3 regions of the Enterococcus diestrammenae genome follow, and region 1 is predicted to be linked to each of the others. Evidence: predicted binding sites of a transcription regulator. Region 1 holds the regulator's gene; each other region holds the start of a gene.
What was found. The regulator NrdR, encoded in region 1, represses ribonucleotide reductase genes. The targets are predictions, from matches to a motif close to ACACNATATATNGTGT.

Region 1 (10,770 bases):
TCTTCTTTCCAAGCTTCCATCTTTTCAACAAAGCGGGTAATACACACACGTTCAATGTTATGCCCTGGATCGATAACCGTCAAGCCATGCGCTTGCATATCGTGAGCAGTATGATAATAAACATCGCCTGTTAAATAAACATCCGCTTGATTTTTGAGGGCATCTTGATAAAAATTACCCCCACTACCACCACAGATGGCAATACGCTGAACCATGTTCTTCGCCCCTACCGCTGGTTGGACAAGACGAAGCCCATCTAACTCAAAGACTGCTTTAACCAGCTGACAAAAATCCTCGATAGCCATCGGTTCTGATAAGTTCCCGACACGCCCAATACCATAAGTAATGGGGGAATTATCTAGGGAAAAAAGATCAAAAGCCGGTTCTTCATATGGATGGGCAGCAAACATCGCTTGTAATACTTGTTCTTGGCGCCTTTCCGGAAATAATACTTCGATGCGGGTCTCAGAGACGATGGTTGCTTGTTCCAACTTGCCGATTGCCGGTTTAGCTTTCCCATTGGGTGTGAAACGTCCTTGGCCATTACTAGAAAACGAGGTATGATGATAGTTCCCTTGTTCACCAGCACCGGCCTCTCCCAAAGCCTGCCGCATCCTTTCAGCATCTGCTTCAGGCACGTAAACCACAAGCTTCTTCAGTCCTTCCACATGGGTTTGCGTCATATAGCCATCCACTGCTACGCCAAGCATTTCACAAAACCAATCATTTAGTCCATCCCAAATAATATCCATATTCGTATGGGCGGCATAGACTGCAATATCGTGTTTCACTAATTCCAGATACATTGCATTTTGTGGATCATCTGCTGTCAAACGCTTAATTGGTCGAAAAATTGGTGGGTGTTTTGCCACAATCAAATCAACCTTTTTGTCAATGGCTTCTTGGACGACTTCTGGTCGGACATCCAAAGTCATCATAATATTGTTCACTGGTTTATCCAAGGTCCCAATATGAAGCCCGACCGGATCCCCTTCTTCAGCTAGCCACTGGGGACAATAGGCTTCAAAACGACGGATAAATTCTTGGCCGTTGATGGTCATCTATCTTCCTCCTCGAAAATAATGATAATTAAAATCAGCCTTCTGATTCAGCTTGCTATGAAAGCTGGCTTTATGGCAGGACTTCCTCAATCCAAGCTAACTGTTGGCGAATCTCAGCAATCTTTTCCCTTGGTGGGTTTTCTGCTTGTTGTAATTGGTCCAAGACTCGCAAACGATTCTTTTGCTCCCGTTGCCATTTTTTGATAAAAATTGGATTTTTTTCGACACCTAAAAAAGGACCGAAAAACAACTCCTTTTCGGAATAGCTCAGAGGTTGTTGTGGAGGCTGAGGCATCCCCACAATAATTTCATATATCTTATCATTTTCTTCTAAAATATGTTCTGCCACAATTTGGTAATGATTGTCCTGCAACCACTGACGGACATTGCGTTCCCCGACATTCGGCTGCAAAATCAAACGTTCATCTCCCCGCAAGCGTTGCCCCTGACGTCCCTTTTCCAAAATACTTGTAATCAGGGTGCCTCCCATCCCAGCAATCGTCACGGTATCAATGGCATCTTCAGCAACTACGGCATCTAAGCCATCAGCCAAGCGCACAACAACTTTCTCTGCAAGACCGTTTTTGGCGACTTGCTTACAAGCGGATGCAAAAGGTCCTTTGACCACCTCACCAGCTACCGCATAATCAATCTTACCGGCTAGCATCAAGGCAACCGGCAGGTAAGCGTGATCTGAACCAATATCTGCCAAACGAGCGCCTTCAGGTACTTCTGCTCCTACTTGTGCCAAACGGTGGGATAATCCATGTTCATTCATTCTAAAACACTCCTTTCCGCTTTTAATTACCTCGCCGATTCATACAAACAGCCACGAGAAAAGTTTCATCGTGGCTGAGACAAATCAACGATCAGCTAATATCAAAAGCGGATGATCTTTCGCTATTCGTTTTACTGGTCAGCATCCACCAAAGTGATTTGGAGGATGCTTCGTCCTGGTAATTGTGGTGGCAATGACATGGTCATAATGGGGATGCCCGCCAACTCAACTTTTACATGATTACCGACCACCAACTGATCCTTGACCTCTTCTGCTACTTGCTCAGGGCTAAGATTTAAAACTACCCCGTCAGCTTGAAAAGATTTGAGGATGTTTTCTGGATCAGTTACTGCTTCAGGATTTTCAACCCAGAGCTTGTAATAATCACTATCTGAAACATATGTTAAGTCTTCTTTGATTGCTGCCGTAAACACTGTTTTGATGGTAGCCACTTCCTCACTTGTTTTTGTCCCGGCTGTCGTACCGGCTGCTTGACAGTCAATGCAGTCAGCCGTGGGATTGCTTGTCACTTCCCGACTACTCCCAGCCGGTGCAGTCATGTAGCTACAGCCTGTCGCCCCTAACAAAACTCCACTAGCTAGTAGAGTTACGATTCCAAGTTTCATTTTACTGCCTCCTATTACCAGATATTACTTATTCATTTATGGATTGCGGCGATTTGGTCCTCGTAACACCACTTCTTTGGCTAAATAACGAATCCGCTCCATGAGACGTTTCGCCTTCAAAGGTTCATCGCCATCTTTGGTCAAAGTCAAAAAGTTTTCCAAACCGGCCATTGTCATGTTGGAAGTGAAAAAAGTCGGTAACTGTTCTTGCATGCGATACTGTAAAATCACCCCAAAAATTTCATCTCGGGTCCAAGAGGTAATCGCATCAGCCCCAACGTCATCCAATACCAAGATTGGCGCCCGCCGGATGGGATCCATTTTTTCGCCAACCGTATTGTCTGCAATACTGCGTTTAATATTGTAAGAAAAGGTCGGATAATGGACCAGCATCGTTTCGAAGCCACGCTTAGCTAACTCGTTAGCCATCGCTCCCAAAAGATAGGTTTTTCCAATTCCCACATCACCGGCTAAATATAACCCTTTATGAAACTCTTTTGGTGTTGCTGAATATTCGGTGACAAAGTCCAGGACTTCCATGATGACTTTCGTCCGTTCTGGTGAGCGGTCAACCGTCTTCATCGTAGCATGGCGGATATCTTTGGGGATATCGTAAGTCTGGATGCGCTTGCGAATATCTTCTTGTTCACGTTGGGCCAATAATTCAGCAGTTGGCACATAGGCCACATCGATATAATGGTAATTTAGCACCAGTTTTGGTTGGTACCCTGGGGCAATCATTTTAGGATCTTGTTGATGGAACTTCCGTTTTTCTTTGACAAACTCATATAGTTTCGAATAGCTTTTTTCGATATCTTCTTTCGTTAAGCGTTGCTGGTTTTCCTCCAAAAAAGCCCGAACATCGGCATCTTGCAAGACTTCTTCCACCATTTCTTGATAACGGTCCTGATAGTTGCCTCGCCGCATCATGCCGCTGATATTTTTACCGACATCATCCATCATTTTTCACCTTCTTCCTCCAAAAATTCTTTCATTTTACGATCCAACTCTGCTTCCAGTTCAGGATTTGTCTGTACCTGGTATTGGGACCAATCTTCAAGTTTTTCGGTTTTTTGTAGTCGGTTATTGCCAAAGCGTTTGTTGTTTGCTTGACGTCGTTGTTCTTTTTGCTCCTTTTCCGCAAGTTGTTCTAGTTTGCGTTGCCGCACATAGTCCAATGCCGCTTCAGGAGTTTTCAACTGTTTTTCCGACCAATCGGTAGCAATCGTATTCACTAAACGGGCGTTGAGATCACTTTTATTTTGATCCACTAACACATAATTCATCAATTGATTGATCACTGGATTGGGCAAAGGTGATTTTGCCACCAAGTCTTTTAACAACCATTCTTCATTTTTAGTGACAAAGCTGCGTTTGGCCTTTTTTAGTCCTTGCAAATATTTCAATGGAGGGTAAGTATCCATCGCTTGGATAGCTTGCCAATCTGCCTCGGTATAGCCTTTGGCAAGAAACTGATTGCGCCTCCGAATTGCCAAATCGTTTTCTGTTACATCGGAAACTTGCTCCAAATTATCAGAAGCCTCATTCTTGGCTGGGTAATTTGTTTTGCGAAGTGGCTCTTGGGCGCGTTTTTCGGCTACTTGATCCAATTTTTTTAGATTAAGCTGCCCCCCACTTAATACCACGGCATCTCCTAAAAGCTCAATCAATTCCAGCTCTTGGTAACCATAAAACTCATGATAAAAAGCCAGTTTTTCTCGCAACTCTTCCGTGAAAAGCTCACGAGCGAGGTGCTCTTTTTCAGCTAGATCCTTCATAAACGGCCAGTCCAAATGCGCCAGTGTCACTTGTAATTGACCGACATCAGCCAACTGTTGATAGTTTGTGGTGGCAGCCTTTATATCTTGATTGGCTAACTGCCCCCCTGATCCTTGAGCGGCTTTTCCATAGACCTCCGCAAAACGCTTGGTGATTTGCCGATAACTTGTCATATCCACCGTTTTTGGAGCAAACCGTTGAGCTAATTGGTTAAACTTATGTCGTGAAACCTTCGCCAGTAACAACTGGCAATAGCGCTCATCTTGAAAAAAAGCCACCGGCGCCATTGGTTCCATTAATTCGTATAAATACTGAGGGCCAAGTTCGCGATCTTCTTTGACATAGACCTTTAGTAGTCCTAGGCCTTCCAATTGATGACGAGCAGCCAAAAAACGCGGACTCCCCATATCCAAAGCAGTAAAAGCGTCCATGTGCAGAAACTCCTCTTGGGTGTCATCTTCAGCATCCCCAAGTAACGACTGGTACACCGCGATGGCATCACTGCCCGTCACCGGCTGATAAAGATAAGCCAGGGCTTGGGCTCCTTCAGTCGTCAGCCCACGTGCTTTAAAGGGACGATAGATATCTTTTGGTTTTAACGTGTTTTTCCCATGGTCCACATGCTAACGCTCCTTTAGTCTTGACCAACACCGACAGCGCAATTACGTAATCAATTGTCACTATTCTTGGCCTTTTCAACAATTTCTTGTAACTCTTTTAAGAACACAGACATGTCCTTAAATTGGCGATAGACGCTAGCAAAACGGATGTAAGAAATTTCATCCACATCCTTCAAAGCTTCCATCACATACTCTCCTATGAGGATCGTGGAGACTTCATTTTCTCCAAGGCTCCGTACCCGCTCTTCAACTTCATCGACAATCTGTTCCATCTGTTCCATGGCCACTGGACGTTTTTCTGCCGAACGGATTAAACCTCTTAAGATTTTTTCGCGCGTAAACTCTTCTCGCTTACCATCTTTTTTAATCACCAAAAGCGGTGTTTCCTCAATCCGCTCAAAGGTTGTAAAGCGAAAACCACAATTTTCACATTCCCGACGACGGCGAATCGTTCGGCCATCGTCAGTTTGACGACTATCGATGACTCGACTGGCATTGTGGTGACATTTTGGACAACGCATAATTCCACCTTCTTCTTTAAATAATAGCTTCTCGAAGCATCATCTTTTTTGGTGCAGCTTCTGTAAGCAAACGTGTAAACGGCCTTTTGCCGTGATTTTGTACTTCTTATCTTGAATAATTATAACAGAAAACTCTCCTTAAGTAATCTGTCGACCCTGAAAAACCGTGGCAATTCGTTAGAGCAGGCCACGGTTTCTTTAAAAATGATTGCTTGATATGCATTTCAGCTGTGGTCTAAAACCCGAACTAGCCAAAATTGGTCAATAGGTTTTCAGGGCACGCTGAAAGTTTTCATGGGTTGCTCTTAGATAGTGATTCCCCAAGAAAATCAGTAGGGCCGAACCAACACACCTGAGGCAACCCCAATCATTTTCTTAATGGTAGTCCTTTTTCTCGCTGAAGAAGCCATGCTGTTACTTGTTGGCGTGTTTCTTCTCGCGTCCCTTGATTGTCAATGACCCAATCAGCCCGCTCCGCTTTTGTGTCAATCGCCAATTGGCTATCAATCCGTTGCGTTGCAGCTTTTTCGCTGATGCCATCCCGTTCCATCAAACGGTGTAACTGAACCTCTCTGGGAATATAAACCACCGCCACTTGATTCACATATTGCTCATACCCTTTTTCATAAAGTAGCGGAATATCTGCAACCACTAAAGGAGCGGTTTTGGCAGCTTCTTGCAACTGGCGTATGATTTCTTGTCGCAAGTAAGGATCCAACAGTTGATCCAACTGTTGGCGTTTTTCCGGATGACTAAACACGATTTCTCCTAGCGCTTGACGATTTAACCCTCCATCTGATTGTAATACCTTCTGTCCAAAAGTCTTTGCTACCTGAGCCAAAGCCGGTTGCCCTGGTTCCATGATTTGACGAGCGACGATATCCCCATCCACTACTGGTATCCCCTGCTCTAAAAAGACTTCCACTACCGTTGATTTACCAGTCGCGATGGAACCGGTGACCCCAAGGATAAAACTATTTTTTGACATCAATGGGTGCTTCACATGATGTTCTGAAGGACCCTTCTCTTGTGATCCAGGTTTTACTGGTGACATCTTACCCACTGGTTGCCGCGGTTTTCGCACTCGAAGTGTTTGGCAGTTGGGACAGAGATGGGTCCCCCGTTGCGCGACTTTGATTTTAATGATTTCTCGGCCGCAGCGAGGACATGGTTTTCCCGTTTGACCATAGACATTTAGTGAAAGCTGAAATGTGCCAGCCTCTCCTAGAGCATTTAGATAGGTCCGAATCGTCGTCCCCCCTGCTGTCACGGCACGGGCTAAAACATCGATAATTGCCTCACGCAACGTCGTAATCTCCCCATCAGTCAGCGTATTGGCGGGCTGTTCTGGATGGATTTTTGCTTGCCACAGGGCTTCATCGACATAAATATTACCTAACCCTGTCACCAAACGCTGATCCAATAATAATGGCTTGATGGCTTTGTGGGAACTCCGTAAGCCCTTCTTAAATTCTTGAAGAACAAACTGATCTGGCAAAGGTTCAGGCCCTAATTGTTGAATGCCTTTGTAGCTGTCGGCACCATCTTTTGCTAGCAAAGCCATCCGTCCAAATTTGCGAACATCGCGATACTGTAATTGACTCCCATCAGTAAAATCAAAGAGGACGTGGGTGTGCTTAGTGAGTTGTGCAGTCGTTGCTTCCGGGAAAAACTCATATTTCCCTTCCATCCGCAAATGACTAACCAGATCATGATCTGTTAGTTTGAAGATTAAAAACTTGCCTCTTCGCTGGATAGCCAAGATTCGCTGACCTTTCAGCAATTGACAAAACAACGGAACATCTGGCTCCTCAATGATTCTAGGCCAGTGGACGGTCACCTTTTCAATCACTTTCCCCTCCACCAATTGTTCCAAGCCTTTACGGACGGTCTCCACCTCTGGTAATTCTGGCATCACTTTCATATCCCTTCGTAAAAGCCTCCCGCAATCTTTTGCAGGAGGCTAGTTCATCTTGATTCAGTTACTTCGCTTCGTACCAAGTTGCGCCCCAAGCGGCATCGGTAATCAATGGGACGTTCAGACTCACTGCGTGTTCCATGACTTCTTTAACCAAGGCATCCAACTTAGTCAACTCTTTTTCTGGTACTTCAAACACCAACTCATCATGAACCTGCAACAACATCACAGCTTCTAGTTTTTCTTCCTTCATGCGTCGTGCCAAATCAATCATAGCAATTTTGAGAATGTCAGCAGCACTCCCTTGAATCGGTGTGTTGATTGCTGTCCGTTCGGCAAAACTACGTAAGTTAAAGTTGCGTGAGTTAATTTCTGGTAAATAGCGACGACGATGATACAAGGTTTCCACATAGCCTTGATCTTTGGCTTCCCGGACGATGTCTTCCATGTAACTTTTCACTCCAGGATACTTTTCAAAATAGGTATCAATGTATTGTTGAGCAGCCTTTCGGGTAATTCCCAAATTTTGGGAGAGACCGTAATCAGAAATGCCGTAGACAATCCCAAAGTTTACCGCTTTGGCCTGGCGTCGCATATTAGGAGTGACATCGGCGGCTTTTTCAATTCCGAAGACCCGCATCGCTGTGGAGGCATGGATATCTTGTCCTTCTACAAAGGCTGCTTTCAAATGTTCGTCATTAGAAATATGCGCCAAGACCCGCAGCTCGATTTGCGAATAGTCAGAGGAATAGATCAACCAGTCTTTCTTTCGTGGTACAAAGGCTTGGCGGATTTTTCGTCCTTCCTCTAAGCGAATCGGGATATTTTGTAGGTTGGGTTCGACTGAGCTTAGACGCCCAGTTTGGGTCAAGGTTTGAACGTAGCGGGTATGAACTTTACCATCTTGTGCGATCACTTTTAGCAGACCCTCGACATAAGTCGATTGAATCTTAGCCAGCTGACGATAGTTCAAGATTTCATCGACAATTGGTGCTTGTTCCCGCAATTGCTCCAGGACATCCACAGCTGTTGAATAACCCGTTTTGGTCTTTTTGATCACAGGTAAGCCCATCTTTTCAAATAAAATCACACCCAGCTGTTTCGGCGAATTGATGTTGAACTCTTCGCCGGCTTCTTCATAAATCTTCTTTTCGATTTCTTGGAGGCGTTTAGAGAATTCGCCCTTCATGCTTTGCAAACGAGTGGGATCTACAGTGATACCCGCAATTTCCATATCAGCTAAGATAAAAGATAAAGGCAATTCCATATCATAGAAGAGATTGGCTTGGTCTTTTTCATGTAGTTCGGCATCGAGGCGTTGCGTCAGAAAATGAATTGCTTGAATTTTACGAGCTAGATGAGCAAACAGGTCTTCCTCATCAGCAGGCAGGCCTCGCTTCGCCCCTTTGCCATAAACCGCTTCATCCGTCTGAATCTCAGTATACCCATACTGTCGTGCCACACCGGCAATATCATTGGAATTGTCATTGGTATCTAAGAGGTAAGCCGCTAATAAGACATCAAAAGAAATTCCTTCCGTTGCCTGGTTGGTGTAGTGTTTCAAGGCGACATAGGTCCGTTTGGCATCATAAACTTGCTTTTGATTCTTAGCTGATAACCATTTGAGAAAGAAGGAATTCTCAAAAATAGCCGGATGATTGGTGACATAAATGTCCTTTGCCGTCCCCCATGCAACAGCTACGATCTCCTCTGTGTGGTAATTTTCACCTAACATCTCCACATACAAAGCCATCTCTGGTGTAAACATCTCTTCTGTGTATTCATCAACCACTTTGAAGTGTACTGCTGTCATCTCAGGCACCGCTTCGGTCACATTGAGCTTATCTAAAAAGGAATTGAAATTCATCTCTTGGTAGAAAGGAATCAGCTTTTCCAGGTCCTTTCCTTGATAAAGTAGACTATCAATCGCAATATCTACCGGTGCTGAAGTATTGATGGTAGCGAGTTGTTTTGAAAGAAAGGCTTGTTCTCTATCATTGATCAAGTTTTCTTTCATCTTGCTTTTTTTCAATTCATCAATGTGTTCGTAGATGCCTTCAACACTTCCATATTCCTTCAACAATTTGATCGCCGTTTTTTCGCCAATCTTAGTAACCCCAGGAATATTGTCCGAAGTATCCCCTGCCAAGCCTTTCATATCGATAATCTGTTTTGGCGTCAAGCCATCATACTTTTCCGCGATATGTGCTGGGGTGTAAGTTTCAATATCCGAGACGCCTTTGATGGTGATGTCTACCTTGATGTCATCTGTCGCGAGTTGCGTCAAATCTCGGTCTCCTGAAACAATCACCACATCAAATTCATCGTGATCCACTTGATTTGCTAGCGTTCCGATAATGTCATCTGCTTCATAATTAGGCAATTCATAATACTGAACTCCCAAGGCATTGATCATCTGACGAATGTAAGGCAATTGTTCCCGAAATTCCCCAGGTGTTTTGGCCCGACCTGCTTTGTAGGCATCATACATCTCCGTGCGAAAAGTAGTTTTCCCAGCATCAAAAGCCACTAACACATGAGTGGGTTTTTCTTTTGCCATCACATTGTCAAACATCAAGTGAAAGGAGTAAATCGCATTGGTATATAAGCCATTAGTATTCTTAAATTTTTCCATCGCGTTGTGTAAAGCGTAGAAAGCTCGAAAAGCCACGCTATTACCGTCGATTAGCAATAATTTTTTCTTGGTCATAAGTTTACCCCTTTAAATTATTGGATAGTAACAAAATTCAGCTATCCCCTTGCTTTTTCAGTAGCAATCCTTCTTTATTCTAACAAAAAACAGCTATGAAAACATTGAAAAGGACTTTTTTATTCGTGGTTTCACCGCTTAGGGATAGCAAGTACTTCAATTGCGAGACTCTTGCAAAGAATGCTTGCTTTAGTCTAACGTAATTCTTTGCGCAACTGGATCTCATTTTTCTCCCAATCAATCTGCCCTAATTGATAAGGAAAAGTTCCACTTAGCTGATAACTACCCTTTGATGGAACCGTCGTTTTTAACATGCGGGCATCCCCTTTGGCCAAGTAGCCACTGCCCAATTTCAACATATCTCGCATCCCCAAATTGGTGCGGGTATGGGTATTGACAGTCCCGATATTTTTAGTAATGGTAGAAAGTTTTGGTTTTAACAATTTTTTCTTCAGCAAACGAATTACATCTTCTTGCCTAGTAAAGACACCAAAATCACCATCCTCATCGATTTGCCAGCTAATATAAGCCTCAATCTCCTCTTGGTTCAATGACAGCGGGCCTGCGGGGTAGTGCTTGCCATTTTTGACTGCCGTAAACGCGCTGGGATTTTCCACCAGAAAATGGCCTGATTGATTAAGACCGGCTTCACGAACAGCAGCCAAGCCTTCACTTTTCGTCACAATCAAATACTTTGATACAGAACGGCCAAAAGCTATGCTGACAATCTCCATAAATCTTTCTGGCGTTTCACGGA
Region 2 (10,770 bases), on a different contig from region 1:
TTGTTGGGGTGCCCAGGCGGCTTTGTACCACTATCATCAGGTGGCGAAAGTTCCTTATGAGAAAAAGTTATTTGGGATTTTTGCCAACAAAGCGGTGGGACATCATCGTCTGACCCGCGGCTTTGATGATTATTTTTACACGCCACAATCCCGTTACACGGGGATTGATGAGGAGGCTTTAGCTCGGTGTTCTCAACTGATGACCATTGCCCGAAACCCAGAAATTGGTGGGACGATGTTTGTCAGTCGCGATCATCGCGAAGTCTATGTGTTAGGTCATTTTGAATATAGTACCGAAACTTTAAAAAAAGAGTACCAACGAGATGTGGCTCGCGGGTTGGCGACAGAAATTCCGGAAAACTATTTCCAGTACAATTACCCTACCGATGCTATCAAAAACACCTGGCGCGGGCACGCCTACTTATTTTTCCACAATTGGCTAAACGATGTCTATCAAGTAACTCCATATGAAATTGAGAAAATCGGTAGCGTCTTGCTGTTGCCAAAGCAGGCAGACCATTGAGCAACCCTTAGTAAAAAGCCCGCTAATTTGCTTGCAGCGGCAGCGCAGTTGAGTTGAAAAAAATAAAAAGAAGAAAGGGTGTCAGTTTATGACAAAGAAAAACGCAACATTTTTAGCTCAGATTGGTAATCACAGTGATCCTTATACCGGAGCAATTTCGGCGCCGATTCATTTATCGACTACCTATGCTCATCCCAAACTTGGTGCCTCCACGGGTTTTGACTATACCCGAACCAAAAATCCCACTCGTACTGTATTGGAAGAAGCCCTAGCGCAGCTGGAAGCTGGTAGTCAGGCAGTGGCAACCAGCTCGGGAATGGCAGCCATCCAGTTAGTATTTGGTCTTTTGCCGCGAGGGGCTCAAGTACTAGCTAGTCGTGATTTGTATGGTGGGAGCTATCGTTTTTTTAACTATCTTGAAGAACAGCAGGGGGCAACTTTTACTTATTTCGAAGCGCAAGAAGAAGTGTTGGACTTATTGGAACGAGACGAGGTGGCGGCGGTGTTTCTGGAAACGCCCACCAACCCTTTGATGCAAGTTTTTGATATCGCTAGGATTGCTGAAGCTGCTCATGCCAAAGGAGCCAAGCTAATTGTGGACAATACTTTTTTGACACCATTGCGGCAACAGCCTTTAACCTTAGGGGCCGATTTTGTCGTTCATTCTGGCACGAAGTTTCTCAGTGGACACAATGATTTATTGGCTGGGGTGGCCGTGGCTAAATCCCCCGAAGATGGTGAGGCGTTGGCTTGGTTGGCCAATACCACCGGTGGCACATTGGCGGCGTTTGATTCTTGGTTATTTATTCGAAGTTTGAAAACTTTGTCCTTGCGATTGGAGCGGCAAGAGAGCAATGCCCGCTACTTGGCTGAACAGCTACAAGCCCAGCCACAGGTGAAGGAAGTCTTGTATCCTGGAATTGGTGGGATGATTAGTTTGCGGGTGGGGGATGCGACCAAGGTACCTGCTTTTCTGGAGGCCTTGAAACTATTTACTTTTGCAGAAAGTCTCGGTGGAGTGGAGAGTTTGGTGACTTATCCCACTACGCAAACCCATGGAGATATCCCGCAAGAATTGCGAGAAAGTTACGGTCTGACACCGGATTTGGTACGATTATCGATTGGTATCGAGGAGGCGGCGAATTTATTGGCTGACTTACAGACTGCTTTGGCGGTTTTTGAGTAAACCGGGGAGACAAAAAAATCTTAAAAATCTGCCCTTAATCTGGTCTAGACATTTGCCATGAAAAACAGATGGTGCTATAATCGGACTATACCAAAACACAAGAAAGCAGGGCTGATCATGGAAATCATTCGCGTAAAAAATGCTGAAGAAGGCGGCAAAAAAGCTTTTGAACTAATCAAAGAAGGTATGGCGGCAGGAGTTAAGACTTTAGGATTAGCGACAGGCAGTACCCCAATCACTCTTTATCAAGAAATGACTAACTCGGATTTGGATTTTTCTGAGATGGTTTCAGTAAACCTTGATGAATATGTCGGGTTAGGTGGGGACGATGAGCAAAGTTACCGTCATTTTATGAACACTAACCTTTTTGATAAAAAACCATTTAAAGAAACTTTTGTGCCAAATGGGAAAGCCAGTGACTTGCAAGCCGAATGTCTGCGTTATGATGATGTGATCGCTAAGCATCCAGTGGATATCCAAATTTTGGGGATTGGTGTTAATGGCCATATCGGCTTTAACGAACCAGGTGCTGATCTTGAAGGGAAAACTTCTTTGGTACACTTAACTGAATCCACTATCGAAGCCAATAAACGTTTCTTCGATAAAGTAGAAGATGTCCCTACTCAAGCAATTTCTATGGGAATCGGCTCAATCATGGAAGGCAAGCAACTGATTTTGATGGCTTATGGTGCCAACAAAGCTGACGCGATCAACGAAATGATCAATGGCCCTGTGACGAACCATTTGCCAGCATCGGTCTTGCAAAACCATGCCAATGCAATTGTCATTGTCGACGAAGCAGCGGCAGCCAAATTATAAGCGCAAATAAGTGGGAAGCTGAAGGAATGTGTGAAAGCATTCTTTCGGCTTTTTTAGCTTGAATTTATAAAAATTCAAGCCCCAAAAAGACTGATGTATCAGGAATTAAGTGGTGTATCATCCTGTCTTTTTGATGTCACGAAAAAGGTGAAATTTAGCGATCTAATAATTGATCTGACGATAGCTAGACTGGCAAATGCCAAATACAAAGCAATTTGTCATTGTAAGTTCATCTTAGCGGTTTCTGCTTAGATGTAACTGTATGTGCAAATGCACCTTTAGCTTTGCCTTTGAACTACTGTCACATAACACTGCTTCAGCTGTGTTATCAAGCTCTTTTTTCAATTTTTACTAATCTTTTTTCGCGATTTCTCTGCTAAAGGCAACGGATTCATGAAATATACCAGTTGTAAAAGCTTAACTGAAACACAATAGATAGTGTTTTATAAATTGTAAGAACACAATATCTTGTGTTTTTTTGTGAGCAAAACTTTTGACTTCAGGGGAGGCTTCGCTATACTGAGACTACACAGAGAAAAGTAGGAGGACGAGAAGATGAATATCACACTCTATTCAAAAAATAACTGCATGCAATGCAAGATGGCTAAGCGTTTCTTGACTGAAAATAGTATTGCTTTTACTGAAATAAATATCGACCAACAACCTGAAGCAATCACGACGCTTAAGGCGGCCGGCTTCCAGTCAGTGCCTATTATCATGAAAGGTGAGAAAGCGATTGTCGGCTTCCGTCCCGATCAATTGCGACAACTTGCTTCTTAACTATGGACTAATTCATCGTTGGCTACTGCTACCAATGGATTTGCCAGCTATTGTGGCTGGTGAGTCCATTTTAATTTGATAACAGAAAGAAGGATTTCTATGAGTCTGAAAACATTGACGGACGTCAGTTATTATAAATTGAACAATGAAATCAATCGACCAGTAAATGGGCAAATCCCGTTAAACAAGGACCAAGAGGCGCTGGCCGCTTTTTTTGAAGAAAATGTTTTACCCAATACCATGACCTTTACGGATATCCATGAAAAACTAGCTTATTTGGTAGACCATGAGTATTTGGAAGCGGAATTTTTGGCCCAGTATTCACCGGCATTTATCGAAAAACTCTACCGCTTTTTGGAAGAGCAACATTTCCGCTTTAAATCCTTTATGGCAGCCTATAAGTTTTATTCTCAGTATGCCTTGAAAACCAATGATGGGGAATACTACTTGGAAACTTATGAAGACCGGGTGGCGGTGAATGCCTTGTATTTTGCTGAAGGAGATGAGGCGCTGGCCTTGACACTAGCAGATGAAATGATTCATCAGCGTTATCAGCCGGCAACACCATCTTTTTTGAATGCTGGGCGGAAGCGACGGGGAGAATTGGTTTCATGTTTCTTAATCCAAATCATGGACGACATGAACTCCATTGGCCGCGGCATCAATAGCGCCTTACAGCTTTCCCGTATCGGGGGTGGCGTGGGCATCACCTTGAGCAATCTTCGAGAAGCTGGGGCTCCGATCAAAGGTTATGAGGGGGCAGCTAGTGGCGTGATGCCGGTGATGAAACTGTTTGAAGACAGTTTTAGTTATTCCAACCAGTTGGGACAACGACAAGGTGCCGGTGTGGTCTATCTTAATGTCTTTCATCCGGATATCATCAATTTCTTGTCAGCTAAAAAGGAAAATGCCGATGAGAAAATCCGTGTCAAAACTTTGTCCCTAGGTGTTTTAGTACCGGATAAGTTTTACGAATTGACCCGTAACAACGAAGAGATGTACCTGTTTTCACCTTATAGCGTAGAGCGGGTATATGGTGTTCCTTTTTCTTATTTGGATATCACGGCGGAATATGACAAGCTTGTGGCGGACCCTCGCATCAAGAAAACCAAGCTTCGGGCCCGCGATTTGGAAAATGAAATTTCTAAATTGCAACAGGAATCTGGCTACCCGTATGTGATAAATATCGATACCGCCAATCGCAGCAATCCCATCGATGGTAAAATCATCATGAGTAATCTTTGTTCAGAAATTTTGCAAGTGCAGCAACCGTCATTGATTAATGGCAAACAAGAGTATGAAGTATTGGGGACCGATATTAGTTGTAATCTGGGTTCGACAAACATTGTCAATTTGATGGCTAGTCCCGATTTTGGCCGGTCAGTCCAAGCCATGACTCGTGCGTTGACTTATGTGACGGATCATTCCCATATTGATGTGGTGCCTTCCATCGAAAAGGGCAATGAAGAAGCCCACACGATTGGCTTAGGTGCGATGGGACTACACACCTATTTTGCTAAAAATCATCTGGAATACGGTTCGCCGGAATCCATTGAATTTACCGATATTTACTTTATGTTGTTGAATTACTGGACGTTGGTGGCTTCAAATAAAATTGCCCAAGAACGAGAGACGGTTTTCGTTGGCTTTGAAAAATCCAAATATGCGGATGGTAGCTATTTTGACGAATATATCCAAGGGCAACATCAACCACAATCAGATCGCGTAAAAGCGTTGTTTGACGGAATTTTTATTCCTACGGCAGCTGATTGGCAAGCTTTGCGAGATCAAATCCAAGCGACGGGCTTGTATCACCAAAATCGGTTGGCAGTGGCACCCAACGGCTCGATTTCTTATATCAATGACACCAGTGCCAGTCTTCATCCAATCACGCGGATGATCGAGGAACGGCAGGAAAAGAAAATCGGTAAAATCTATTATCCGGCGGCTTATCTGTCCAATGATACGCTACCTTATTACAAGTCCGCTTATGATATGGATATGCGGAAAGTCATTGATGTGTATGCGGCTGCTCAAAAGCATATCGACCAAGGTATGAGCTTGACGTTATTTATGCGTTCGGAAATCCCAGCAGGTTTGTACGAATGGAAGACCGAGACGGCTAAGCAAACTACGCGGGATTTGAATATTTTGCGCCATTACGCCTTCAACAAGGGGATTAAATCCATTTATTATGTCCGCACCTTTACCGATGACAATGAAGAAATCGGCTCCAATCAATGTGAAAGTTGTGTGATTTAGCAACTGGCCGAATAAAAGCCCGCAAGCATAGGCGGCGGAGGTAAATAAAAGGAGGCAATACTGATGAGTGAAACCTATTATGAAGCGATTAACTGGAACGAGATAGAAGATGTCATCGACAAATCCACTTGGGAAAAGCTGACCGAACAATTTTGGTTGGATACCCGGATTCCTTTGTCTAATGACTTGGATGATTGGCGCAAGCTGTCTGCCGAAGAAAAAGATCTGGTGGGAAAAGTCTTTGGTGGCTTGACTTTATTGGATACCGTCCAATCAGAAAGTGGCATGGATCAACTGCGAAAGGATGTCCGCACCCCCCACGAAGAAGCGGTATTAAATAATATTCAGTTTATGGAATCTGTTCATGCGAAAAGTTACTCTTCAATTTTTTCTACGTTAAATACGACTGCTGAGATTGAAGAAATTTTTCAATGGACCAACACCAATGTCTATCTTCAGAAAAAAGCAGAACGAATCAATGAAATCTATAAAAATGGTAGCCCTTTGGAAAAGAAGATTGCCAGCGTCTTTTTAGAAACCTTCTTGTTTTACTCTGGGTTTTACACCCCGTTATATTATTTGGGAAACAACAAGCTAGCTAATGTGGCAGAAATTATCAAATTGATTATCCGGGATGAAAGTGTTCATGGGACGTATATCGGCTATAAGTTTCAGCTAGGTTTCAATGAACTAGCAGAAGCGGAACAAGAAGAATTAAAAAGCTGGATGTACGATTTATTATATGAACTCTATGAAAATGAAGAACAATACACCGCTGAACTTTACGATGGCATTGGCTGGACGGAAGAAGTCAAAACTTTCCTTCGTTACAATGCCAACAAAGCCCTGATGAATTTGGGACAAGATCCTTTATTCCCAGATACCGCTGACGATGTCAATCCCATCGTTATGAACGGGATTTCCACCGGTACCTCCAACCATGATTTCTTCTCCCAAGTGGGGAACGGTTATTTGTTGGGGACGGTGGAAGCGATGAAAGATGATGACTATTTGTTAGGGATGTAACCAATCCTTGCTATGAGACCGTTTCTCTGAAAAGAGAGGCGGTTTTTTTTTAGATTTAGAACTTATAAAAATTAAGCTCCAAAAAGACTGATGTATCAGAAATTAAGTGGCCTATCATGCCGATATTTTGATGCCCAAAAGGTGAAATCTAGCGACCTAGGAATTGGGTTGACGGTAGCTAGACCGGCAAATGCCAAATGAAGACCAAATTTGTCATTGCTAGTTCATCTTAACGGTGTTTGTTTAGATGAACTGAATGCGCAGACGCACCTTTAGCTTTGCCTTGCGCATTCAAACTTAGAGTAAGTGGTGCAAGCACCACAAATTTAAGTAATTCATTACGCATCTTCAGAGCTACTGTCAATCCAATTCGACTCTGCTAAATCTCACCTTTTCACGGTACTCATGCTACCTACAAGAAAACAATTTGCTAGATTTACGAAGCAAAGGGAATTCATCCCTTATCGATAAAACAGGGTGGCCCTGTTTTTTATAGGCGAGGCTATTCCAATATGAAGGCGCTTGAATTAGTGGAACTATGCTACACTATTGCCAATGGAGGGATGGCTGTGATTACTTTTTACTTACTCTTGCTAGGACTGTTGGGAACTAGTTTATTGGCAGTCTTTAGTTGGCTGGCGGATTGGTTACAGACTAGTGGCGCCGTGATGCTGGTCCTGTTGGGTTCTATGATATTTGCATTGTCACCGGTGATGGCTGGTTTTTTGGCATTGTTTTTTGCCATGAGTTACGGCGTCCAAGGATTGAAAAAGTGGGGGCTTCCACCAAATCCTACTGATGCCCATGAAATTATTGAAAAAGCTGGTGCTCGCGATGCTGGACAGGTAGTGGCCAACTGTGGGCCATTATTGGCGGTTTTGGTGGGACAACGTTGGTTGGTATCTGGGCAAAGTAGTTTGGCTGTTACTGAGGCAAGTTTGCCTTTTTTATTGGCGGAAGTCGCCGTCATCGCTGGAGTGGCAGCAGATACTTGGTCTTCCGAAATTGGGGTTTTATCTAGCAAAGCGCCGCGGTCCATCGTAAGTGGTCGGAAACTGGCGTCAGGGCTTTCTGGTGGCGTTAGTTTATTAGGAACGATGGCCGGTGCTGGGGCCGCAATCATTGTCGCAGGCCTTTGGTGGGGGGGCAATCAGCTTTTTCGCCCGGAGGCTACTACCTGTGCTTTTTTCTGGGTCCCGGCCTTGGCTGGCTTTGCGGCAACTTGGATCGACAGCTTATTGGGAGGGACTGTACAACAAAAATACCGCTGTGCCATTTGTGGGAAGATCACTGAACAACGGCAGCATCATGGCGAGCTTACGACCAAAATCAGTGGCTTACCGGGTTTTAACAATGATACAGTGAATTTATTGACGGGTTTATTGACGCTGTTGCTTGCCTTTTGGCTTCAAGGTTTATGACATTTTTTAGGTATTATGTTCTCTTAAATGGCTAGCGCCGACTTGGAAGGTCTATGCTTCTAAGTCGGCGTTTTTTAGCCTCAAATTTTCCAAAGCGTTCAATCATTTAGTTTCATGATTCTTACCATGCTTATTTTTCATGTGAATTTCCTTACAAAATCCATAAGACCATTGACTTCTCGGGAAAATCGCTTTATTCTACTAATTAGAAATCAATTGAGAACGATTATCAGTCGCTTGAGATGGGGGTCTTAAAGACTGGGTTACGTTGCTCAAGGAAAGTTGGCCTAACTAAATGGGGAAATTAATTGATGTCACACCGCATCAAACGTATCAAGTCACCGGCGTTCCCGAACAGCCAGAGATTAAAAAGCATTTGCAAGATTTAGGCTTGATTGTCGGCAGTGAAGTGATCTTGCTGAAGACACAGAGCAAAAGCGGTATTGTTTTGTTGCACAATAACCGGATAGCCTTGGATTACAGTATTTTAGAAGAAATCCAAGTCAAGCCTGCTGGTATTAGTAAAGAAATTTTATCTTTGGATCAACTGTCTGTGGGGGATACTGGTCAAGTCGTCCTTATTTTTGGGGAAGGGGCGATTAAACGGCGGCTGATGGATATGGGGTTGACGAAGCGGGTAGCAGTCACTGTGAAAAAATTGGCGCCTTTGGGAGATCCCATCGAACTGTCCCTTAGAGGGTATGCACTATCCTTACGCAAAAGTGAGGCGGAGTACATCTTAGTCGAACGGGAGGTCACCAACTGATGTCAAAAAAAGAAATGCAAATCGCCCTGACCGGTAATCCCAATAGTGGGAAAACCAGTACTTTTAATGCCTTGACAGGTTCGTTGCAATACGTCGGGAACTGGCCAGGGGTCACCGTCGAACGTAAAAGTGGCAAACTGAAAAAAGACAAGGGGATTACCATCCAAGATTTACCGGGAATCTATTCCTTGTCGCCTTATTCACCTGAAGAAGTGGTGACGCGAGATTACATGCTTAGTGGCCAGCCAGACGGGATTTTAAACATCATTGATGGTTCCAACATTGAACGCAATCTTTACTTGACTACCCAATTGATGGAAATCGGTTTGCCTATGGTCTTGGCAATCAATATGATGGATATTGTAGAAAAGTCCGGTAAGCGCATCAATTTAGATAAACTGGCTTATGGCTTGGGTATTGAAGTGGTGGGCATGAGCGCTTTGAAGAAGCAAGGGTTGGATCAAGGGGTCCAAAAAATGATCACCGCTATTCAAGGAGCACAAAAACCGCTGTTTCCATCTTATGATGAGCGGGTCGAGGCAGCCTTGACTGAAATGATCGATGTATTAGGAAATACGGTACCGGAAAAACAAGCCCGTTACTACGCCATCAAACTTTTCGAAAAAGATCCGTTAGCCATAGAACAGTTGGAGCTTTCCAAAATTCAACAAAAAGACATCGCAGAAATTATCGCCATCACTGAAAAACTATTTGACGATACCAGCGATGCGATTTTGATCAATGAACGTTATGAATTTATCGGTCGTTTGATGACTTTGTGCATGACTCAAGAAGGGGATTTGCGCCTATCCATCTCTGATCGTATCGACCAAGTGGTGACCAATCGCATTTTGGCCTTGCCGATTTTTGCTTTTGCCATGTGGGGGGTCTATTATTTGTCCATCCAAACCGTCGGCGTGATGGGGACTGACTGGGTCAATGATGTCCTTTTTGGCGAGTTAGTGCCCAATCATGTGGCTGGTTGGCTAGCGGCAGGCAATGTCGCTCCTTGGATGCAAGACCTTTTGCTCAATGGCATCATTTCTGGGGTTGGGGCGGTCTTAGGCTTTTTACCACAGTTGTTGGTCTTGTTCCTATGTCTATCCTTACTTGAAGATTGTGGCTATATGTCTCGCATCGCTTTTGTGATGGACCGGATCTTCCGCAAGTTTGGCTTGTCTGGTAAATCCTTTATCCCCATGCTAGTGGCTACCGGATGTGGGGTGCCCGGGGTGATGGCGAGTCGTACGATTGAAAATGAAAAAGATCGCCGCATGACTGCCATGATTACGACTTTTATGCCTTGTAGTGCAAAACTACCCATCATCGCCTTGATTGCCGGTGCTTTTTTTCCAAATGCTAGTTGGGTGGCTCCTTCTGCTTACTTTTTAGGGGTAGCAGCGATTGTGTTTTCCGGTATTGCCTTGAAAAAGACGAAGTTATTCGCTGGGGATCCGGCACCTTTTATTATGGAGTTGCCAGCTTATCACTTACCCCAACTGCGAGGGGTCTTGCATCAAGTCGCGGATCGAGGGCTATCCTTTATTAAAAATGCTGCAACGATTATCTTTGTTTCCAGTATCATCATTTGGTTTACCTCCACACACAGCTGGACTTTGCAAGCTGTTGGGGAAGAAAACAGCATCTTAGCTGGCTTTGGCCGCTTGATTGCTCCGTTGTTTGCACCATTAGGTTGGGGCAATTGGCGGGAAACCGTTGCTGCCATTACTGGTTTAGTGGCGAAAGAAAATGTCATCGGGACATTTGGTGTCTTGTACAGTGGCATGGACCAAGTTGCCGAAAATGGTGTGGAAATCTGGGGACCACTGCGGGCCACGTTGACACCAGTAGCCGCCTATTCCTTTTTAACTTTTAACTTGTTGTGTGCCCCTTGTTTTGCTTCGATTGCCGCAATCCATCGGGAAATGGGAGCACTGAAATGGACCTTGCGAGCTGTTGCTTATCAATGTGGGTTAGCTTTTGGTGT
Region 3 (10,770 bases), on a different contig from region 1:
ACCTCCGTCATTTTCCTTTGAGAAACCAGTCCCCCTTGTAAAATCAAGCGGTGACTAAAAACTGCTGGTAAGATGGTTTGCAAATCTTCGGGTTTTACATATTTCCTGTTTTGCACCATGGCATACGCCCGGGCAGCTTTCAAAAATGCGATGCCCCCACGAGGACTAATCCCCAATTCCACACCGGGAAACTCGCGACTTGCCCGTACCAGAGCTAACGCATACCGCAGAACCAAATCATCCACATAGACTTCATCCACCAGCAGCTTCAAGGCGGTTAGCTGTTGGGTGGTCATCACCGGCTGGACCTCTGCTAACGCTTTTTCTTGTTGCCCATTCATTAGCGTCAATTCATCTTCCCGGCTAGGATAACCGATAGCTAAGCGAAATAAAAAACGATCCAACTGGGCTTCAGGCAGCGTGAAAGTTCCTTCATACTCAATCGGATTTTGCGTGGCTAGGACAAAGAAGTTTTCGTCCAATTCATAAGTGTGGTTATCAATGGTGACATGCCCTTCAGACATGGCTTCCAACAAGGCGGCTTGGGTCCGGGGGGCTGTACGATTGATTTCATCGGCTAATAAAACCGTGGTGAACACCGGGCCGGGACGAAATTCAAACCCGCCAGATTGTTCATTATAAATCGACACCCCGGAAATATCACTAGGCTGTAAATCTGGCGTAAACTGCACGCGGGCAAAGCGTCCTTGGATGGTTTTTGCCAACGTCTTGACTAACATCGTCTTACCAACACCAGGAATATCTTCAAATAACACATGACCACCAGCTAACATCGAAGTAAGCGTCATCTCAAGAACTTGTCGTTTGCCAATGACCACCTTCTCCATTTCTTGAATCAAATCTTGAATCAACTGAAATTGCTCGTCATTCATCCTGCTCCCTCGCTTTCATGGATGGGGCTTTTTCTTCATTGTATCGAGATTTCCCTCCTGGTGCAACGAGAAGGGATTTTGGCGATTTTGTAAGATACGACGTCTAAGTGCCACTTCACTTTTTCACCATATACCACCTTTTCAAAGGACCCTCCTTTGAAAACAGAAAATCAGTCAAGGACGCAACTCACCCGGAAAAGCAAAAAAAGCGACAGAGGCTTGGTTTTGCCGCCATCGCTTAGCTGATTAATAGATTAAGTTTAACAACTCGTCTTTTTCAATATTTCCGAAATACTTTTTGACATCGATGGTCTCGATAACCCCTCGCAAGTCTTCCTTCGCATATTTGGTCCCTACTAAGGCATTTTCAACGTCTTGGATTTCCCCTAAACCAAAGAAATCACCATAAATCTTCGCTTCCGTGATATACCCTTGTTCCACATTTAGGCGTACTTCAATGGAGCCAATAGGAAAACGCTGTTGTTTATCAATCGCAAATTCTGGTGATTTGCCGTAGTTCCAGTCCCAATTACGATAGTACTCGTCGGAAATCTGTTGGATTTTTTGCCAATCCGTCTCTGTTAACTCATAAGTCTTCACTTGATCAAGGCTAGTAGCACCAAATACTTTTAGCAGAATCTCCTGACGAAAGTCTTGAGTGGTCATGTCTTGTTTATCAGCAGGTAAGAAAGGCTTAATATTCGTCACTCGGGAACGAATGGATTTGATGCCTTTTGAGGCAATTTTTTCCTGTTTAACTTTCAAAGCATTTACTACTTCTTCAATGTCCGAGTCAAACATGATGGTGCCATGGGCAAACATCCGGCCATTGGTGGCATACATCGCATTGCCAGAGAATTTCTGATCATTGATAACTAGATCATTCCGGCCTTTAAGCTGTGCACCTTCTACCCCGAGCTCATGTAAAGCAGCTACAATGGGTTTGGTAAGCTTTTCAAAATCTCGAAAAGAATTCCCATCGTCAGGCATGATAAAACTAAAATTTAGATTTCCCAAATCGTGATACACCGCACCTCCACCAGAAAGTCGTCGCACCACATGGATTCCGTGAGCCTCCACGTAATCTTTATTGATTTCTTCAATGGTGTTTTGATTGCGCCCAATAATAATGGAAGGTTCATTAATGTAAAACAATAAAATCGGTTCAGCTACTGGCATTTCTTGTAACAAAAATTGTTCGATTGCCAAATTGATACGGGGGTCATTGTTTTCGTTTGGTACAAAAATCATGAAATCGTCTCCTAACCGTTGATGTGTGACGACAGTTGCGCTTTGATTCGGCAACCTGTCGCAGCCAGATCAGGCGTAACGCACTAGATTTCAAACACCTTTTTGATTGCTGCCAAAGCCACCGGCACCTCTTCCCCCCCTGCTTGAAATGCTTCTTCCCGCAGTTGGTTCAGGTCACCGAATTGAGGTAGATGGGTCAAAACTAGTTGCTTCACGCCCGCTGCTCTTGCAATTTCGCCAGCCTCTTGACTGGTTAAATGCGCTTTGTGACGCTCTTGACCGGCAAATAGATAAGTATCCGCCAAAAACAGATCCGCATCTTTGGCAAATTCTGTCAAACTTGCCAAATACCCCGAGTCACCAGTGAATACAAATATTTTACCTGTACTATTTTCTACAAAACGCATTGCATAGCAAGTTACCGGATGTATCGTCTCCATAAATGTAACAGAAAACGGTCCCAGTTCCAACTGTTTTGTTTCAAAATAAGGACGCCCCTCACTGACTTGTGGCATCGTCAGACTAGCAAAATGCTCCTGATCCAAGGTATGACCATAAATAGGTAGGATTTTTTTCGGATCTCGCTGAGGGTGAAGTTGCCAATAATACTGCAAGACTCCCAAATCAGCAATATGATCATGATGGTAATGACTCAAAACCACGCCATCCAAACGTAAAGGATCCCATACTTCTTCTAAGCGCACCAAGGTGGTACTCCCACAATCTAACAACAAATGATAATCACCAGATTGTAACAAAAACCCTGTCGTCCCCCCACCTTGGTAAGGATAAGCTCCCAGACAGCCTAAAACGGTTAACTTCATCGCTTGATTCACACCTTTCCTTAAACGATTTTCTATGCTTAGAGTATCATTTATCTAGCCTAATCGTCCAATTTCCTTTATCAAACTCATTCGTTGCATGGACAAGGTCAAAAAAAGCGCCCTTCAACTTTGAAAGGCGCTTGTAACTATTTAGTAAGAACGGATAGCTTCCACTGTTTCATCGTCCAGACGACGAACCACTTCTGTTACCAATTTTACTGTATTCAAATAATCGTCTTCATGGATCACTGAAGTATGGGAATGCAAATAACGAACCGGCACCGTAATCGCTAAAGAAGGCACGCCGTCGCGAGTCAAATGCATTTGTCCGGCATCGGTACCGCCACCGGTAATCACGGTGTATTGGAAAGGAATGTTCAGCTCTTCTGCCACACCAATCACAAAGTTCAACAGTTTTTTATGAGGAACCATCGAAGCGTCAAAAATCAAGATTTGAGGGCCTTTTCCAAGTTCCGAATCCGCTTCTTTTGGACTCATTCCTGGTGTATCCCCAGCCGTCCCAGTATCCAAGGCAAAGGCGATATCGGGATTTACCATGTGGGTGCTGGTACGCGCCCCTCGCAAGCCCACTTCTTCCATCACGTCACTACCGGCAAAAAGGCAGTTAGGATGGCCTTCTTTGGCTAAGGTTTCCAATACCCGTAAGGAGACCGCCGTCCCGATTCGATTGTCCCACGCTTTGGCCAGCAAAAATTTGCCGCCATTTAAACGTTTGTATTGGATATAAGGCGTCACCATATCCCCTGGACGAATGCCCCACGCTTTGGCTTCTTCTAAAGAACTTGCGCCGATATCGATGAACATCTCTTTAATGTCGTAAGGTTTATTACGGACTTCAGGGGTCAAGACATGAGGCGGTTTTGAACCAATTACTCCGTGAATCAATTCCCCCGCTTGTGTTTTAATCTCCACTTGTTGCGCTAACATCACTTGGCCCCACCAGCCACCAAGGGTTTGGAATTCGATAAAGCCTTTTTCGGTAATTTTGGTCACCATAAAGCCGACTTCATCCATGTGACCGGAAATAAAAATTTTCGGTCCGCCACCTTCACCTACGTGTTTGGCGATGACGCTACCTAATCCGTCGAAGAAGATATCTTCGGCAAACGGTTGGGCATAGGATTTGAAGATTTCCCGCACTTCTTCTTCATTTCCGGGAACTCCTCGTGCAGATGTGAGGTCAATTAACAATTGCTCCTCTTTGTTTTCAAGCATTGCCTTTGCTCCTTTATCAATTAAGTAAGTCCCAGTAGAACAGAAGCCTGTTGCTCAAAAGCTGAGGCGCTTGCTGCGGTCTCGGCTTTGGTTCACTCGACTTGTTCACTGAGCTTCATTTCACTAAGGCGTATTATAGCATGCCGGGTAACTTTTTTGGAAAAAAAGGGGGATAAAAAATGTCCGATGAGAAAACTTTTTAATCGCTTTCCGCAGCCCGGATGAAAAAATGGGAAGTGATTCCATAAGCAAGGACATACATCAAGGCCATGACTACACAAAAGAGGTAAGCCAGCCAGTAGCTTTCACTGTGAATAAACTGGGCCCACACATGGATCGCAAAGCTCGAATGACAGACAATCAACAAAATCGGTGGCGCAAAAACCCAAGCCAGCTGCCGATGAATAATCCCTCGAATCGCTTTGCGGGAAATTCCTAATTTGCGTAAGAGTTGAAAATTCCGGGTCTCATTAGCCAATTGTGAAAACAGGCGGAGCATCATAATGCCAGCGGTCGTCACCGAGATGGTCATTCCGATAAAAACAGCGACATAGACAAAAATCCCCGATTCTCGTCGCAGTTGGCGTAGTTCTTGGTACCGATTGATCAGATTTAGCCGATTATAACTTTGCTGACCGGATTGACTGGTTCCCTTGAGCTGGTTTTGATCGGTACTCAGTTGCCCACTTAATTTCTGGTTGGCATAGGAATACTGGTAATAGATTTCATCCCCCCAACTGGTAGGCAACGTGTCATTTAAAGTCAGCGACCACCCTTTTTCTGCGGGGAGTTTGGCTTCCACCATAGCGATGGGATACACGACACCCGTCGCCTGATCATAAGTTTTCTGAGTAACGACTAAGACTCCCATGCCATAACGCATCTCGGTGTCCCCCAGTAAATCCGGATAAAACTGTTTCACTTCAAGAGTTGGCAATTTCGGTAAAGTAAAGCGATGGTCCACCGTGGTTGTGTTGCGAAATGTAGTGTAGCCATACTCGAACATCACCGCCTCATGGTCATTCTTCAATTGAACCGCCGGCAAGTCCGGGTGCTGTTTGGCGAAGGCGCGGTATTCTTCTTCAGTCAATAAATCATAGAGCTGGACTTGTTGGCTTTTATCCGTGCGCAAAAACAAGCGGGTGGTATGAGCCATGGTCACTTTATAATGCAAGGTAGTGGTGTGGGTCACTTTGCCCCCGAGTTGTGCCAATTGGCTGGCCAGTTTTTCCGTATCTTCTCCCCGCACTTGAAAGTCGCTGGGATTGCTATTGCGCAAGACTTGCGAACGAATGGTCACAAAAGACAGCGCACCAGCTATCACAGTCAAAGCCGCAGCAGTCGCTAAAGTCGCCCAAGCCAAAGAACGCCAGTGACTCAATATTTGAAACGGACTATTCCCGTAAGCATAAAACCGCAAATGTTGATAGGCGTGCTTACGAAACCGTCGCAAGAAGCGAAAAAAAGTCGGTAAGGTAAAGCGAAAGAACAAGTACGTCCCCACCACACATAAGGTCAATACCAAAAATGGGAGCCATAAGATGATGCCATAACGGTTAGTGGCGGAAATATAAGCGATGATATACTCCCGGATAAAAAAGGACAGCCAATACCCGACTAGTAAGCAAGCTAAGCCCAATACGCCTAAAAGTCCCGTCCAGCGAGAGCCCCGCATTTTTCGCAGAATTTTTTGCGACCGCTGCCCGAAAAGATCCTGCAATTGATTCCGTCGTATCAGCCAGGCATTTTGACAAGCAATCCCTCCATAGATCAACAAAAAAGCCAGCAAAGTCCCATAAACCGAAGATAAGGAAAGGTAAAAATGACTCGTCAAATCCAGATCCATGGCTTTTACCAAAATCATGGCAAACAATTTCGAAAAAATGATACCCATCAAGATGCCGGTGACAAAGGCGGCCACATTCATCGCGAAGTTTTCCAAAACAAACTGACTCATAATCCGGCGCTTTCGCAGGCCAAAGAGCTGGTATAAGCTCATCTCGCGGTAGCGCTTGACCACAAAAAAGCGATTGGCACTCAACATAAAGAAGATCAGAATCAGCAGCATCGCCAAATTTCCGAGACTTAAGACGCTGGAGATCTGAATCTCTGGCTGCGCCCGCTGTACCAGAGGTTGGTCTCTTGTCATGGCGGCAAAGGAATAGTAGATCATCACCGCAAAAGTCATACAGATGAAGTAAACTGTATAATCTTTATACTGTTTCAAAAAACTCCGCCAAAACAGTTTAGTGAGCATGACGTCGGCCTCCTCCGCCAATCGTGGCTTGCATATCGATCACCTTATCAAAAAATTCTTGGCGACTACCCCGCTTGACGATTTCTGAAAAAAAGACACCATCTTTAATAAATAAGATCCGATTGCAATAGCTGGCAGTATAGGGATCGTGGGTCACCATCAAAATCGTAACATCATCTTCTTGATTGACTTTGGTCAAGTAATGCAAGAGTTCAGTAGCTGATTTTGAATCCAAAGCGCCGGTGGGTTCGTCAGCAAAGATGACTTTCGGACGGACGACGATGGCGCGGGCAGCCGCGACCCGTTGTCGTTGTCCCACGGAAAGTTCAGCCGGATAACGATCCAACAAAAGACTGATGCCCAACAAGTCTGCTGCCTGATGCAGGCGGGTTTCAATCTCTTTCACCGGTAGCTGATCAATCGCCATGGGTAAGATGATATTGTCTTTGGCTGTCAAGGTATCCAAGAGATTAAATTCTTGGAAAATAAAGCCCAAATCTTGCCGGCGAAAATCACTCAGCTGGCTTTCCCGCATATTGGTGACGTCTTTGCCCGCCACTTCGACAGTACCAAAGGTCGGTAAGGCAATTGAAGCCAAAATATTCATCAAGGTCGTCTTGCCTGCCCCACTTGGACCCATGATGCCGACAAATTCACCTTCTGCCACACTAAAGGAGAGATTGTCCAACACTTTTGTTTCATTAAAACGATTGCCGTAAGTCTTGCTTAAATGTTTGACATCGATAATTTTTTTCATAGACTACCTCTTTCAACTCTGACTTCCTTGGTTTTCTTCATACTATCAAGAATCGCCAAAAACAACAATTCCCATCTTCTTAAACTTCTATGAGCAGTCTTTTTTTAAAGAATTTTTCTGCATTACCGTCAGAACAAGCCTTGTTCGAAAAGCTACAAATTTTTATAGGAAAATGTTTTGCATCCCAGTGTTTTTTTTGAGATGATAGGACAAGCGCAAAGCTTACCCCAGTCTGTTTTCATTCAAATTTTCAACTTCACAAACACAACATCTAGTGTTGTTAATTCGTTTTTATCCAGAAATAACACTATATATAGTTGCCTGTTTCTGATTTTTCAGATATGATAGAATATGACAAATGACCAGCAGACAATCAGGACCGCCATCGCCATTTTTTTGTGAATGGTGTCTTTTTTCACGAGTTTGGTCAGAGGCTTTTTTAGTGAAGACGGGTATCCGACTTCCTTTAAGCTGAACGAAATAAGGAGTGACTCACTATGATGGAATTAAAAAGAAATGAAACAGAGACGTTGGTTCACCCCCGCCTCACCCAGATTAAAATCATCAAACGCGACGGGCGCCATGTGGATTTTGACGACCAAAAAATTTACGATGCCTTAGTCAAAGCCAAAAAAGAAGTCATGGAAGAGCAACCCCTTTCCCCTTTGGATCATGAACGGATTTTGGAAATCGTCGAACGAGTGGATTCGGAAATCGCCGAACGTTTCACTGAAAATGTCAAAATCTACGAAATTCAAAACGTGGTGGAACATATTCTTTTAGAAAAAAACGAGTATGAATTGGCCCAAGCCTATATCAATTATCGTACGCAACGGGACTTTGCTCGTAGCAAAGCCACTGATATCAACTTCACCATCGGCAAATTGATCAACAAAGATCGCACGGTGGTCAATGAAAATGCCAATAAAGATTCCGATGTTTTCAATACACAACGGGATTTAACCGCTGGGATTGTCGGCAAGTCGATTGGCTTAAAGATGCTTCCCCCACATGTGGCCAACGCCCATCAAAAAGGCGATATTCATTACCACGATCTTGATTATCATCCCTACACGCCAATGACCAACTGTTGTTTGATTGACTTCAAAGGCATGCTAAACGATGGCTTCAAAATTGGCAACGCTGAAGTCGAATCACCAAAATCCATTCAAACCGCAACAGCACAAATCTCACAAATCATCGCCAATGTGGCTTCTAGCCAATATGGTGGCTGTTCTGCAGACCGTACCGATGAACTCCTAGCGCCTTTTGCCAAACTAAATTACAAGAAACATTTGGCGGATGCGGAACGCTGGATTGAATCCCCAGAAAAACGAGAAGCCTTTGCTAAAGAAAAAACTCGCAAAGATATTTTTGACGCCATGCAAAGTTTGGAGTATGAAATCAATACGCTATTTACTTCCAACGGTCAAACGCCTTTTACTTCCTTGGGCTTTGGTCTAGGAACAAACTGGTTTGAACGGGAAATCCAACGGGCCATCTTACAAATCCGCATCAATGGCTTGGGTAGCGAACGCCGGACGGCTATTTTTCCGAAATTGATCTTCTCCATCAAAAAAGGAGTCAATTTTGCACCAGAAGATCCCAACTATGACATTAAAGAGTTGGCCTTAGAATGTGCCACTAAGCGGATGTATCCAGATATTTTGAACTACGACAAAATCATGGAACTCACCGGAAGCTTCAAAGTACCGATGGGGTGCCGGTCATTCTTGCAAGGATGGCAAGATGAAAACGGCCAAGAAGTCAATGTCGGCCGGATGAATTTAGGGGTGGTCACCTTAAACTTGCCGCGGATTGCGATGGAAGCTGGTGGCGATTTAGATAAATTCTGGCAAATCTTGGAAGAACGTTTGGAAATTGTCAAAGATGCCCTCGTCTACCGGGTAGAACGCTGTAAAGAAGCTACCCCTGCCAATGCCCCTATTTTGTATATGTATGGTGCTTTTGGTAAACGCCTCAACCGCAATGACAATGTCAACGAACTCTTCAAAAATAAACGGGCAACTGTTTCTCTTGGCTATATCGGTTTGTACGAAGTCGCTTCTGCCTTTTACGGTGGCGCTTGGGAACACGACCAAACCGCTAAAGACTTCACCTTAGCCATCGTCAAAGAACTCAAAGCCCATGCCGATGCGTGGGGCAATGAATACGGCTATCACTTTAGCGTCTACAGTACCCCATCTGAAAGTTTGACGGATCGTTTCTGCCGCTTGGACACTGAAAAATTCGGTGAAGTGCCAAACATCACTGATAAAGACTACTACACCAACAGTTTCCACTATGATGTCCGCAAAAATCCGACACCTTTTGAAAAACTGGACTTCGAAAAAGACTATCCAAAATACTGCTCTGGTGGTTTCATTCATTACTGTGAATACCCGATGTTGCAACAAAATCCAAAAGCGTTGGAAGCAGTGTGGGATTACTCCTACGACAAAGTTGGCTATCTCGGAACCAATACTCCGATTGACCACTGCTACGAATGTGGCTTTGAAGGCGACTTCACCCCTACTGAAAAAGGCTTCGAATGTCCCCAATGTCACAACCATGATCCAAAAACTTGTGACGTGGTGAAACGAACTTGTGGCTATCTCGGAAACCCACAAGCACGTCCAATGGTTCACGGTCGCCACAAAGAAATTTCCTCACGGGTTAAACATATGAAATAAGCAGCACCAACTATTCAGATAACTCTTTAAACGGGATTGTGCCCAAAAGTGTCTTGGCAACTTACGGTCACAGTCCCCTCTTTTACCCCATTTCCTTATTAGAAAGAAGTTTTGCTATGCGTAATCCTAAACCGCAAGAATGGCTATCAGAAAAATATAGCCAACACCAGATTGCCGATTATAAACCCTTCAATTTTGTTGATGGCGAAGGGGTGCGAAACAGTCTCTACGTTTCTGGTTGCCTCTTTGCCTGCGAGGGGTGTTTTAACAAAGCCGTCCAAAACTTTCACTACGGTACGCCTTTCACCCCTGAGCTAGAGGAAACCATCATTGCTGACTTGGCTCATGATTACGTCCAAGGGTTGACCTTACTGGGAGGCGAACCTTTTCTCAATACTGCCGTCTGCTTGCAAGTCGTCCAGCGAGTGCGGAAAGAATTTGGCAATAGCAAGGACATTTGGAGTTGGACGGGGTATACTTTCGAGGAACTTCTTTTGGAAACTCCTGATAAACTGGCCCTCCTTCAACAAATCGATATCCTTGTGGACGGTCGCTTTGAGCTTAGCAAACGCAACTTAAACCTCCAATTTCGTGGTAGCAGTAACCAACGGATCATCGATGTACCAAAGTCCTTGGCTGCTGGCCGGGCAATCATTTGGGAGCACTGTAAAGATGCGGAAGAAAGCTTCGAACAAATTCATAAGCAAAAACTGATTTAAACCCTAAAATACCCCCCTGACTTTCCAGCATCTGCGGTGAGTCAGGGGGGTATTTATTTGAAAAGCGGGCACACCAAGTTTGATCTCGTCAAAAAATCATTTCTCATGAAGATCACTATTTTTATCTGACTCCCACAAAG

Region 2: nrdH (glutaredoxin-like protein NrdH) is a predicted target of NrdR. The motif match lies at 2,987-3,002, and genes of this name have one in related genera.
Region 3: nrdD (anaerobic ribonucleoside-triphosphate reductase) is a predicted target of NrdR. The motif match lies at 7,523-7,538, and genes of this name have one in related genera.

What each region holds. Positions count from the first base shown of each region.
Region 1 covers NZ_JBMRGR010000002.1:295,438-306,207, reverse strand. Annotated here, with positions in the region: gene ACO03U_RS02935 (Nif3-like dinuclear metal center hexameric protein) at 1-1,061, opposite strand, end outside; gene ACO03U_RS02930 (tRNA (adenine(22)-N(1))-methyltransferase) at 1,132-1,839, opposite strand; gene ACO03U_RS02925 (hypothetical protein) at 1,971-2,465, opposite strand; gene dnaI (primosomal protein DnaI) at 2,502-3,425, opposite strand; gene ACO03U_RS02915 (DnaD domain protein) at 3,425-4,864, opposite strand; gene nrdR (transcriptional regulator NrdR) at 4,915-5,385, opposite strand; gene coaE (dephospho-CoA kinase) at 5,753-6,373, opposite strand; partial or broken gene mutM (DNA-formamidopyrimidine glycosylase) at 6,461-7,300, opposite strand; gene polA (DNA polymerase I) at 7,368-10,013, opposite strand; gene ACO03U_RS02890 (LCP family protein) at 10,208-10,770, opposite strand, start outside.
Region 2 covers NZ_JBMRGR010000001.1:91,558-102,327, forward strand. Annotated here, with positions in the region: gene ACO03U_RS00450 (homoserine O-succinyltransferase) at 1-523, shown strand, start outside; gene ACO03U_RS00455 (PLP-dependent transferase) at 612-1,709, shown strand; gene nagB (glucosamine-6-phosphate deaminase) at 1,827-2,528, shown strand; gene nrdH (glutaredoxin-like protein NrdH) at 3,084-3,308, shown strand; gene nrdE (class 1b ribonucleoside-diphosphate reductase subunit alpha) at 3,408-5,570, shown strand; gene nrdF (class 1b ribonucleoside-diphosphate reductase subunit beta) at 5,634-6,596, shown strand; gene ACO03U_RS00480 (DUF92 domain-containing protein) at 7,109-8,017, shown strand; gene ACO03U_RS00485 (FeoA family protein) at 8,313-8,783, shown strand; gene feoB (ferrous iron transport protein B) at 8,783-10,770, shown strand, end outside.
Region 3 covers NZ_JBMRGR010000007.1:17,236-28,005, forward strand. Annotated here, with positions in the region: gene ACO03U_RS06360 (AAA family ATPase) at 1-893, opposite strand, end outside; gene lplA (lipoate--protein ligase) at 1,140-2,144, opposite strand; gene ACO03U_RS06370 (MBL fold metallo-hydrolase) at 2,228-2,968, opposite strand; gene ACO03U_RS06375 (M42 family metallopeptidase) at 3,119-4,204, opposite strand; gene ACO03U_RS06380 (ABC transporter permease) at 4,404-6,461, opposite strand; gene ACO03U_RS06385 (ABC transporter ATP-binding protein) at 6,451-7,218, opposite strand; gene nrdD (anaerobic ribonucleoside-triphosphate reductase) at 7,716-9,911, shown strand; gene nrdG (anaerobic ribonucleoside-triphosphate reductase activating protein) at 10,028-10,630, shown strand; gene dinB (DNA polymerase IV) at 10,727-10,770, opposite strand, start outside.